DNA from 2 places in the Delftia tsuruhatensis genome. Region 2 is predicted to be linked to the other one. Evidence: riboswitches for the same ligand, from Rfam matches in the RefSeq annotation. Region 2 holds a riboswitch; the other holds the start of a gene.
What was found. Region 2 has a riboswitch for thiamine pyrophosphate ahead of thiC (phosphomethylpyrimidine synthase ThiC). Riboswitches for the same ligand answer to the same signal wherever they lie in the genome.

Region 1: linked by a shared signal. The riboswitch ahead of L1Z78_RS10620 (long-chain fatty acid--CoA ligase) and the one ahead of thiC (phosphomethylpyrimidine synthase ThiC) in region 2 are both predicted to bind thiamine pyrophosphate.

What each region holds. Positions count from the first base shown of each region.
Region 1 covers NZ_LR813084.1:2,330,033-2,336,080, reverse strand. Annotated here, with positions in the region: gene L1Z78_RS10635 (ABC transporter permease) at 1-123, opposite strand, end outside; gene L1Z78_RS10630 (ABC transporter ATP-binding protein) at 147-893, opposite strand; gene L1Z78_RS10625 (acyl-CoA reductase) at 898-2,376, opposite strand; gene L1Z78_RS10620 (long-chain fatty acid--CoA ligase) at 2,373-3,491, opposite strand; TPP riboswitch at 3,566-3,657, opposite strand; gene L1Z78_RS10615 (DUF418 domain-containing protein) at 3,715-4,782, opposite strand; gene L1Z78_RS10610 (TetR/AcrR family transcriptional regulator) at 4,779-5,390, opposite strand; gene L1Z78_RS10605 (CocE/NonD family hydrolase) at 5,447-6,048, opposite strand, start outside.
Region 2 covers NZ_LR813084.1:4,455,524-4,461,571, reverse strand. Annotated here, with positions in the region: gene L1Z78_RS20310 (tripartite tricarboxylate transporter substrate binding protein) at 1-321, shown strand, start outside; gene L1Z78_RS20305 (inositol monophosphatase family protein) at 334-1,269, opposite strand; gene L1Z78_RS20300 (RNA methyltransferase) at 1,493-2,284, shown strand; gene cysE (serine O-acetyltransferase) at 2,320-3,144, shown strand; gene L1Z78_RS20290 (nitroreductase) at 3,186-3,848, shown strand; TPP riboswitch at 3,910-4,035, shown strand; gene thiC (phosphomethylpyrimidine synthase ThiC) at 4,287-6,048, shown strand, end outside.

The sequences.
Region 1 (6,048 bases), 2.1 Mb from region 2:
CGACACCGCCACGGCGGAGGGCGCGGGCAGCACCAGGGCGGACAGGCCCCAGCGCCGCACCAGCAGCTCCCAAAGGCCCACCAGGAGCAGCGCCAGCACGGCGGCCAGCAGGCGCTCGCGCATGCGGGGCGTCCACAGCGATGCGCTCATGTGGCCGCCCTGTCCATGCAGGCGCGCACGCGGGCGCAGTATTCGTTGAAGGCCGGGCCGTGGCGCATGGCCTGGCTGCGCGGCGCGGGCAGCTGCACGGCCACGCCGTCCACGATGCGCCCGCCGTGCATGAGGGCGATCTGATCGCCCAGGTAGACGGCCTCGTTGATGTCGTGGGTGACGAAGAGCACCGTGGTGCCCCGCTCGCGGCAGGTGCGCAGCAGGTCGTCCTGCAGCTCGGCGCGCGTGATGGCATCGAGCGCGGCGAAGGGCTCGTCCAGCAGCAGCAGCGGCGGCTCCAGGATCAGCGCGCGCGCCAGCGCCACACGGCTTTGCTGGCCGCCCGAGAGCTGGCGCGGATGGTGGTGCGCGTGCGAGGCCAGGCCCAACTGCTCCAGCAGCGCCAGCGCGCGCTGCTCGTCCTGCGACGTGGGCCGACGCTGCAGCGACACGGGCAGCAGCACATTGGCCAGCGCCGTGTGCCACTCCAGCAGCGTGGGGGCCTGGAACATGAAGCCCAGTTGCGGGCCGGGTTCCGCCAGCTCGCGGCCGCGCAGCAGGATGCGGCCCGACCGCGGCCTGAGCAGCCCCGCCGCCAGCTTGAGCAAGGTGGTCTTGCCGCAGCCGCTGCGGCCCAGCAGGCAGTGGACTTCGCCGGCCTGCACATGCCAGTCCACACCGTCCACGACGGGCGGCCGCCCCGGATAGGTGAACACCACCTGTTCGATCTCGAGGAACGCCATCGCCTCAATCCGAATAGGGGGCAAAGGGCTGGGCCGAGGCCTCGGCCGATGGCTCGATCTCGGTCATGCGCACCAGATCCAGGAGGTTGAAGCGCCCGTCATGGTGCCAGCCCGCCTCGGGCATGCTCATCGCGCCGATGGCACTGATGCGCGTGACGCCGGCCGCCCCCAGCAGGCCGGCCAGCCGGTACAGCTCCTCGGGTGTGGCGGCAAGGCCGGCCGTCTGAAGGTATTCGCGCTGCGCGGCGACCACGGGGACAGCATCGTCCAGCCGGTCCACCCCCACCACGGCGATGGTCCGGTACAGGGCCGTGGGCGCCAGCGGCTGCAGGCTGTCGCTGTAGGCCACGCTCCAGGGAGCCTCCACCGGCCCCAGCAACTGCTGCCCGTCGCCCGCCCATTCCACGGACTGCTGCCAGCGGGCCACGGCCGTGCCTTCCTCCAGCAACAGGGGCCGGCGTGCAAAGCGCCGCTGCAGGTTGGCCAGCTCGGCGGCCAGATGGTCGGCAAAGGCGCGCGGCGGCACAGGTCCGCCACGCTCCACATAGAAGACATGGGGTGAGTAGCAGCCCTGCTGGTCATAGCGCATCACATCCCAGGCCGCCAGCCGCGCAACGGCCGGTGCCTTGAGAGTGTCCAGCGCCGCCGCCCCGACCATGCCGAAGCCCAGCTTGTGGCCATGGGGCAAGAAGCGCGTGGTCACGGGCAGGCGCCGCCGCAGCGCATCCAGCGTCTGGTTGCCTCCATAGGCCAGCACCGTATCGGCACGGGCGTAGAGCGCGGCCGCGCCCTCGGCGCCCTGCCCCGTCTCGCCGCCCGCGCCGCTCCACCACACCACGGCCAGGCAATCGGCCAGCGGCGGATGGACCTCGGCCAGCAGCCGCGCGAACCAGCCCGCGAACAAGGGCTCGGCGCTGGCCAGCTTGCCAATGGCCGGCGCCTTGACCAGCAGGCCGCAGACCAGGCTCCACAGCGACAGCGCGGGCACATTGCCGGCCCAGCTGTGCACCAGCAGGTCAGGTCCGAAGGCGCGCACCGCGCCGCCCTTGGGCGCGGGCTCAAAGCCGTCGAGCACGGCCGGGTTGGCGAAGTCCTCGGCCACGAAACGCCGCAGCTGCGGCGCGCGGAACGTCTTGAAAAAGCCCGTCAACCCCAGCCGCACCATGTCCGCGTCATAGCCGGTAACCACGGGCAGCCAGGCGTCGGCCTGGCGGCGCCAGGGGTCATGCCTGTCCAGCAGGCGGGCGATGGCACGGTCGATGGCCCCGATGATCTCGGCCACCGGCATGCACCTCAAGTGGCGGTCGGCCGCCTGGCGAACCCGGTCGGCGAGCGCCTGCATCTGCGGGCCCGTCAGCACGGGCACGGCCACTTCCAGCCGCACGCCATCGCGCTCGAAGGGCAGCACCTGCCACTGCAGCTCGGCCTCGCGTAGACCAGGCAGTTCGGGCAGGTAGCCGGCCGTGATCCGTTCCACCCTCATGCGGCGGCGGCTTTCACGAATTCCTCGACCGCCAGCGAGCAGCCCTTGGCGGCCGCGCCCTCGGCACGGCCCAACAACAGGAAGCCACCCGCTTGGCCATGGCCTGCCCACAGGCCCACGTCTTCCGTGAGGATGGTGGTGACCGCGTTGTAGTTGGCCAGATCGCAGTGCACGAGGATGCCGCGCTCGCCGGGCGCCACGCTACGGCCCGTGACGGGCTCGACCAGGCGCGAGCGTATCCAGTGCGGCCCCGACTTGACCGAGGGCAGCGTGGCATTGCCGTCGTCATAGAACTGCGTGCTCAGCTCGGTCATGCCGTACATGTTGATGCAGTGGCTGCGCGGCACGCCCAGCAACTGCGTCAGGCCGGCATAGAAATCCTCCAGCGGCAGTTCGCGCGACTGTCCCTTGTAGCCACCCGTGTCCAGGATGCGGCTGCCTGCCGGCAGCCGGAAACTGCGTCCCTGCGCGCGCAAGGCGTCCATCACATGTACCAGGCTGAAGCTGGCACCCAGCAGCGCATGGGGCCGGCCGCTGCGCTCGGACGCCTCCAGCACGGCGCACAGGCCCGCCATGTCCAGGCCCTCGGGGGTCAGGAAGTAGCGGCTGTCCTCGGTGCCGAATTCCGACCTGGCCAGCGCCAGGTAGTGGGCCAGCGAGGAGTGGGGCATGGCCTGCTCGTCCGGAAAGAGGATGCCCATGGGCATGCGCTCCTGTCCTGCCATGAAGCGCTGCGCGAAGTGGCGCTTCATGGACAGGTCATAGACATCGAGCGCGGGATGGAAATGCCGTCCGCGCGCAGACATGCCCTTGGCCTGGCCCGTGGTACCGCTGGTCATGAACACGCGCTCCGTGGGCGAGGCCGGCTCGCTGCGCAGCTCCATGGCCTTGAAGGCGTCGATGGGGACGGCCGGGATGTCGCTCCAGGTCTTCACATTGCGCAGCGTGGCGCCCCGCCGCTGGCAGAAGCTGCGAAACGGTGCATTGAATTCGTACTGGTGGGCGAACAGCCGCAGCGCAAGTGCATCGAACTGCTCGTCGGTGCAGCCATCCATGGCGATGAATGCGAGCAGGTCTGCGACCAGAGAAGCCGCCTGGGGCCGGGCCTTGTCCATGGAATTCCTTCGAGAGCTGGGACGTGATGCTCCGAAGGCTCCCCCGCCCATGGCTCCTGGCCCATGGCAGGCCATGCGGGGGTGCAAGCTCTTCTTCCGCCGGAATGACCCGGTTCAAGTTCTCGGGTGTGGATCTCAGCACTGGCGTGCACCCCGGAGCGGAGGGCTATCTTACCGCAGGGCCGCCAAAGGCGCAGGCCGAAGGCATGCCCCCTGCCAGGGGCTAACCCACTGCCGTCAGCCGCCGCATCACCCACTCCACCGGGCCCTGGGCCACCTTGCGGCCCCAGGCCCATGCGGCCACGGTGGCCATGAGCAGGTACAGCGTGGCGGCCCATGCCACATCGCCAAGGCCGCGCGTGCCGTCCAGCGCGCCCATGGCCTCCAGGATGCCCATGCCGATGAGGATATGGGCCAGGTAGAGGGTGAGCGTCATGCGCCCCGCAGGCAGCAGGCCGCGCCACGGGCCCTCGGGCCAGCGCTCGGCCAGCCGCAGGCAGGCACCGATGGCGATGCTGGCGCAGCCCAGGCCCATCAGCAGGTAGGCAGGCCCCGGTGGCATGGGGCTGGTGGCCAGCCAGGGCGCCCATGGACCATCGCCCCCCAGCCACGCCAGGGCGCAGGCCAGTCCCGACATGGCTGCGCCTGCGGCCACCAGTGCCCCTTGCACCGACGCCTTTGCCAGCGGCAGGCGTGCCAGCAGCATGCCGTACAGGAAGAAGGCGAACCACGGCAGCACGGGGTGGAATCCGTTGAACAGCAGGTTGCGCGCAAAGCCTGCGGGCTCCCACAGCCCCTCGTAGGACAGGGAGGCCCAGTCCCAGCCCTGGCTGTAGTCCAGGTGCAGCAAAGCCCATGTGGAGGCCAGGGCCACGCCCAGGATGCCGGCCAGCAGCGCACGGGGTCCGGTCTGCAGCCAGGCGATGGCCAGCACGAAGTAGACCGCGTAGTAATGGATGATGTCGGCCGGGAAGATCAGCAGGTTCAGCCCCCCCGCCACCAGCAGGAACAGCGCGCGGCGCAGCGTCCAGATGCGCGCCGTGGCTCGCTCCTGCGAGCGCGTGGCCAGCACCAGGCCCAGGCCCGCCAGCACCACGAAGGTGGCCGAGGCCTTGCCTTCCAGGAAATGGAACAGCGCCAGCAGCCAGCCCGGCGCCTCCGATGCCGGATGCATGGCCTGCCTGAAATTGACGAACACCATCCCGGCCAGCGCGAAGTAGCGCGCCAGGTCCAGCCCCGCCAGGCGGGAACGGCTTTTGTGACCGGCGATGCCTTTGGCGCCGTGGATCATGCCGCCACTCCCAGCAGGCAGCGCAGCAAGGCGGGGTCCAGCACATCCACGGCCGGCTGGGATGCGGCGTCCGCTGGCGGGGTCACGGCCAGCGCGACGCGCAAGGCATCGCTCTCGACCGCATCGAGCAGCAGTTGTGCGACCAGGCGCGCCGCAACGGGGGGCTTGAAGCAGCCCCGCCCCACACCACGCTCGATGAAGCCGGCCAGCGCGTCGAGCATGCGCCTGCGGTTGGCCTCGAAGGCCGGCGCCAGCGCGGGCGTGCGGGCGATCTCGGCCAGGCATTCGGCGCTGAGCACGGCCCACTCCCGTTGCCGGCACAGTGCCTGGCAGGCGGACAGGAACCGCGCCACGCCTTCCAGGGACGGCGCATCGGCCTGCTCCAGCGCCTCCAGCAGGGGCCGCAGTTCGGACTGCTCCTGCGTGGCGACCTCGGCGATCAGCGCCTCCTTGTTGAGGAAATGGTTGTACAGGTTGCCCAGGCTCACCGACGCCGCCTGCGCGATGTCGCGCATGCTGGTGCAGTGAAAGCCCCTGTCCACGAAGCACTGGAGCGCCGCCTGCACGATGGCGGCACGCCGTTCGATGATGTCTTCCTTCTTCTTCATGCCCCGAATAATGAACGGACGTTCATTCATAGTCAATACCGGGGCATGGCCGGGCATCACAACGGCGGCATGGGCCCCACGCCGTCAGGTACCGGCTCCTCATTGGCCCTGCAGGGCTGGCGCAGCATGCGCCGGCAGTCCGGCCAAGCCGGCGCATGCGCATAGGCGATATGGCCCAGCACGATCTTCGACGGCCGGCTGCGGTCCATCCAGACGGTGTTGATCGACGGCACGGCCAGGTTCCCGAAGGCCCAGTAGCCGGTCTGCGAAGGCGTGTCCAGGGTCACGCGCAGGCTGGAGCCGGCACGGAACACATGGGCGAACTTCTGGATCTCCACGCGCATCAGCACGGGCTCGCCAGGCGTCAGCGGCCGCACGGCCGCCTCGGTGAAATCACCCCAGGGCCGCAACGCGGTGGAGCGCTTTCCGTCCAGAGCCCGCATGGAGGCGCGCAGCCAGCCGCGCTGCACGAACATCTCCTGGCCGTCGGGCCGCACCTCGGACAGAGTGACCTGCACATCGGTATCGTTGGCCGTGGCGCTGAGCCACAGGTCCAGCGAGGCCTCGCCATAAAAGCCCAGCGTGCGCGGCAGCGGGGCCGTGGTGAAGCGCAGCAGGCCGTCCCGGGCGGGGCTGGCCGTCCATTCGCCCATGGTCC
Region 2 (6,048 bases):
CTGCGCACGCTGGCGGTGATGGCCGATCAGCGGGTCGGCGGCATGTTCGGGAAGGTGCCGACGCTGCGCGAAAGCGGCATCGATCTGTCCATCGGCGTGTGGCGCGGGCTGGCCGTGCCCCGGTCCACACCGGCCGAGGTCGTCGCCCGGCTCGGAGAGGTGGCGCGCAAGGCCGCCGATGACGCGGTGTTCCGCGATGCGCTCGGCAAGGCCCATCTGGGCTGGGCCTACATGGATGCCGCTGCGTTCCAGGCGGTCATCGACAGGGATGCCGCGTTCTACGCGGCGCTGGTGCCCAGGCTGGGCCTGGGGCCGCGCTGAATGTGATCTGTATCAGGCGCCGGGCTGCTGCCCGGGCTGGGCCGATTCCTCGGCATCGGCGTCGGCATCGGGGGCGGGCTGCTCGGCCGCCCGACCGTCCTCGGCCAGCGCCTGGCGCACGCCGGCCTTCTCGCCCGCCGTGGCGAACTTGCTGTACTTGCCAACGATGCCCACCAGCGCCCCATAGATGCGCGGATTGCCCGCCAGGCATTCCTTCTGCTCCAGGAAGTCGGCCTCACCCGTGAAATTGCCGACCAGGCCACCGGCCTCGGTCACCAGCAGGCTGCCGGCGGCCACGTCCCAGATCTGCAGCCCGCTTTCAAAGAAGCCATCGGCAAAGCCGGCTGCCACGTAGGCCAGGTCCAGCGCGGCGGCGCCGGGGCGGCGAACGCCGGCGGTTTCCTGCATCACGTCGCCCAGCATGTTCATGTACTGCTTGAAGTTGTCGCCACGGCGGAAGGGGAAGCCCGTGGAGATCAGGCTGTCCTTGAGCTGGATGCGCTTGGACACGCGGATGCGGCGGTCGTTCAGGTAGGCGCCACGGCCGCGCGTGGCCGTGAACAGGTCGTTGCGCGAGGGGTCATAGACCACGGCATGCTCGACCTTGCCCTTGAAGGCCAGCGCGATGCTCACGCAGTACACGGGGAAGCCGTGGATGAAGTTGGTGGTGCCGTCCAGCGGATCGATGATCCAGACGTAGTCGGAGTTCTTGGCGCCGAATTCCTTGCCCGATTCCTCGGCCAGGATGCCGTGGCCGGGGTAGGCGCCCAGCAGCGTCTCGATGATGGCCTGCTCGGCCGCCTTGTCCACCTCGGTCACGAAGTCGTTGACCTGCTTCTGTGCGACGCGCACGGATTCCACGTCCAGGGCCGCGCGGTTGATGATGGCGCCGGCGGCGCGTGCGGCCTTGATGGCCACGTTGAGCATGGGATGCAGGTTGGTCGACATAGATTGTGAAGCGTGGGCGGGGCAGCGGCTGCGCATGCGGTTGTGCCGCAGTGGCGAATAGCAGGCTGTTTGACGCGGATAAGAACGGAAAAAGCCGCGTCCGGCGATGCGGGGCGGCGACAATAGCGCGCAATTTTAACCGGCTTGCCCGATTTGTGCTGCGCGACCCGTTCCACCCTGGGGACTCTGCCCGGCGCGCGCCGGCTGCCAAGCCCGCCATGCCATGAAAACCCGATTCGTACTGATAGAGACCAGCCACGCCGGCAACGTCGGCGCCGCCGCCCGCGCCCTGAAGACCATGGGCTTCGACGACCTGGTGCTGGTGCGCCCGCGCTGGCCCAACGTGCTGCGCAAGGAAGAGACCATACAGCGCGCCAGCGGCGCCCTGGACGTGCTGGGCAATGCCCGCGTGGTCGAGACGCTGGAAGAAGCGCTGGACGGCATCAGCCACCTGTGCGCCACGGCCATGACGCCGCGCGACTTCGGCCCGCCCACGCGCACGCCGCGCCAGCATTTCGAGTTGCTGCTCAGCGGAGCGCTGGATGTGCCGGCTGCGCCCGATGAAGCCGCGCTGCCTTCGGATGCACCGGCTCCGCGCTGCAACCAGTCGGGCGTGGCCTTCCTGTTCGGCTGCGAGCGCTTCGGCATGAGCAACGAGGATGTCTATCGCAGCGATGTGGCGCTGTCGATTCCGTCCAATCCGCAGTTCGGCTCGCTGAACCTGGGGGCGGCCATCCAGGTCGTGGCCTATGAGTGGCGCCAGGCGCTGGGCGGCTTTCCCGTGGTGGAGCACACGCCCGCGCCGCAGCGCGCCGACGCGGCCCAGGTGGCCGGCATGCTGGGCCATTGGGAGCAGGCGCTGGCGCACATCGGCTTCCTCGATCCGGCAGCGCCCAAGAAGCTCATGCCGCGCCTGAACCAGCTTTTCAATCGCTCGCAACTGACCACCGAGGAAATCCACATCCTGCGCGGTGTCGCGAAGGCCATGCTGCAGAGCACCCCACCGAACCGCTAGACTGAGCGGTCTTGTCAACAATAACCAGCCCCTAGATGCTTGACCGCCTGCGCTCCGATATCCAGTGCATCCTCGACCGCGACCCCGCGGCACGCAGCACCTGGGAGGTCATCACCTGTTATCCGGGGCTGCATGCGATCTGGCTGCAGCGCCCGGCGCACTGGTGCTGGAACCATGGCCTCAAGTGGCTGGGGCGCTTCATCTCGCACATCGGCCGCTGGCTGACGGGCATCGAGATCCACCCCGGCGCCGTCATCGGCGAGCGCGTCTTCATCGACCATGGCATGGGCGTCGTCATCGGCGAGACGGCCGTGGTGGGCGACGGCTGCACCATCTACCACGGCGTGACCCTGGGCGGCACCTCGCTGTACAAGGGTGCCAAGCGCCATCCCACGCTGGGCCGCGACGTGGTGGTCAGCGCGGGCGCCAAGGTGCTGGGCGGCTTCGAGGTGGGCGACGGCGCCAAGATCGGCAGCAATGCCGTGGTCATCAAGCCCGTGCCTGCGGGCGCCACGGCCGTGGGCATTCCCGCGCGCATCATTCCCAGCAAGAACGGCCACAGCGCGGATGTGACCGAGCAGGAGCAGGCCGTTGCCGGGGCCGATGCCATCAAGGTGCCGGCTGCCGCCGCGCCCCAGCCGTTCACGGCCTATGGCATCACCCAGGAGGTGGACCCCGTGGCCCAGGCCATGCGCAGCCTCAGCGAAGGCGCGTCGGCCCACGAGCAGCAGATCGCGCTGCTGTGGGAGGCGATCGCCAAGCTCTCGGCCGGCAGCAAGGTGGGCGACTGCGTGCCCTGCGAGTCCGAGCGTCCGCAGGCCTTCCAGAAGGACAGGATCGACCAGATCCTGGGCAAGTGAGCCCGCAGCGAAGACGATTCTTTCAGGAGACAGAAGCCAGCATGAACGTTGAACAGGCCTTGCATGCGCGCCGCTCCGTGCGCGCCTTCCTGCCCCGGGTGCCCGATGCGGCCCTGGTGCGCAGTCTGATGGAACAGGCGGCCCAGGCGGCCTCGGGCGGCAACCTCCAGCCCTGGCGCGTGCTGGCGCTGACGGGCGAGCCGCTGCAGCAGTTGCTGGATGCCGTCGCAGCCGCCCAGCCCGACGACGCCCGGCCGGGCCTGTCCTACCCGCCCAACCTGTGGGAGCCCTACCGCAGCCGGCGCTTCGCCAACGGCGAGGAGCTGTACCAGTCGCTGGGCATCCCGCGCGAGGACAAGCCCGCGCGCCTGGAGCAACTGGCACGCAACGGCCGCTTCTTCGGCGCGCCCGTGGGCCTGATCGTGGCCGTGGACGAGCGCATGGGCCTGCCGCAGTGGACGGACCTGGGCATCTACCTGCAGTCCTTCATGCTGCTGGCCTGTGCCCATGGCCTGGCCACCTGCGCCCAGGGCTTCTGGCGCCGCTACAACGAGGCCGTGACCCGGGCGCTGCCCCTGCCCGAGGGCTACCACGTGGCCTTCGGCATCGCGCTGGGCTACGAGGACAGGAGCGCGCCCATCAACGGCTGGCGCGCCACGCGCGCACCGCTGGCCGAGTGGGGCGAGCTGCGCGGCTTCGCCTGAAGGCTGGCGCTGGCATCGGGCAAACCCGTAGCCGGGCGACGGCCTGCCATCGCCTATACTGGCCGCTGCTCCGGGGTGTGCTGATGCACTGAGATGCCAACCGGTCCATGCGCTGCATGGGCCAGGCGGCGAACCCGACGAACTTGATCCGGTTCATACCGGCGGAAGAAGAGCGGGACCCTGAAGCAGGGCCGAAACCAGAGGAAGACGTCCGCAGCCCCCGGCTCGCGGACACGGGCCGCAAGGCCCATCGTCCCTGCGCATCGGCCCTTGCCACCCAAGGATGCTCGCGCACCTTGGCGTGCGCGGCCATCAGGGGCCAAGGCCGACAGGCCCTGGCAGGCCCACACCGGCATCGGTGCGCGGCCGTGGCAAAGCCCAAGGAGTGTCCGGTTCCCGGAGCGTTGACAAGCAACGCTTTGACTGCAAGGAACCGACATGAACGCTCCCGATCCGATCTTCACCCCCGCCGCAGGCGCGGCTCCCGACGCGCAGCGCTTCGCCGAACTGCTGGCACAATCGCGCCAGCCCTTCCCGTCATCCACCAAGAGCTATCTGCAGGGCGCGCTGCACAGCGACCTGCGCGTGCCCGTGCGCGACATCCAGCTGACCAATGGCGAGCAGGTCAGCGTCTACGACACCTCGGGTCCCTACACCGACCCGAGCGTGGCCATCGACGTGCGCAGCGGCCTGCCGGGCGTGCGCAACGCCTGGATCGAGGCGCGCGGCGACAGCGAGTACTACGCCGGCCGCCTGCGCCAGGCCCTGGACGATGGCGGCAAGCGCGGCGAGGAGGACGAGCGCGTGGCCCGCCTGCGCGCCGAGGCCGCATCGCTGCAACGCCAGCCCCGCCGCGCGAAAAGCGGCGGCAACGTCACCCAGATGCACTACGCCAGGAAGGGCATCATCACGCCCGAGATGGAATACGTGGCCCTGCGCGAGAACGGCCGCCGCGAATGGATGGCCGAGTACCAGAAGGACGCCGCGCGCGAGCTGCGCCTGGCCGGCAACAGCCTGGGCGCGGCCATCCCCAGGATCATCACGCCCGAGTTCGTGCGCGACGAAGTGGCGCGCGGCCGCGCCATCATCCCGGCCAACATCAACCACCCCGAGATCGAGCCCATGGCCATCGGGCGCAACTTCAAGGTCAAGATCAACGCCAACATCGGCAACTCGGCCGTGACCTCCAGCATCGAGGAAGAGGTGGAAAAGCTGGTCTGGGCCATCCGCTGGGGCGCGGACAACGTCATGGACCTGTCCACGGGCAAGAACATCCACACCACGCGCGACTGGATCATCCGCAACTCGCCCGTGCCCATCGGCACCGTGCCCATCTACCAGGCGCTGGAGAAGGTCGGCGGCATCGCCGAGGACCTGACCTGGGAGATCTTCCGCGACACGCTGATCGAGCAGGCCGAGCAGGGCGTGGACTACTTCACCATCCACGCCGGGGTGCGCCTGGCCTACATCCACCTCACGGCCCAGCGCCGCACGGGCATCGTCTCGCGCGGTGGCTCCATCATGGCCAAGTGGTGCATGGCCCACCACCGCGAAAGCTTCCTGTACGAGCATTTCGAGGACATCTGCGACATCATGAAGCAGTACGACGTCAGCTTCTCGCTGGGCGACGGCCTGCGCCCCGGCTGCGCATCGGACGCCAATGACGAGGCCCAGTTCGCCGAACTGCAGACCCTGGGCGAGTTGACCCAGCTGGCCTGGAAGCACGACGTGCAGACCATGATCGAAGGCCCTGGCCACGTGCCCATGCACATGATCCAGGCCAACATGACCGAGCAGCTCAAGCACTGCCACGAGGCGCCGTTCTACACCTTGGGCCCGCTGACCATCGACATCGCCCCCGGCTACGACCACATCGCCAGCGCCATCGGCGCGGCCATGATCGGCTGGTTCGGCACGGCCATGCTGTGCTACGTCACGCCCAAGGAACACCTGGGCCTGCCCGACCGCGACGACGTCAAGCAGGGCATCATCGCCTACAAGATCGCCGCCCACGCCGCCGACGTCGCCAAGGGCCACCCCGGCGCCCGCGCCCGCGACGACGCGCTCAGCCAGGCGCGCTTCGACTTCCGCTGGGAAGACCAGTTCAACCTGGGCCTGGACCCCGACACTGCGCGCGCCTTCCACGACGAGACCCTGCCCAAGGACAGCGCCAAGGTCGCCCACTTCTGCTCCATGTGCG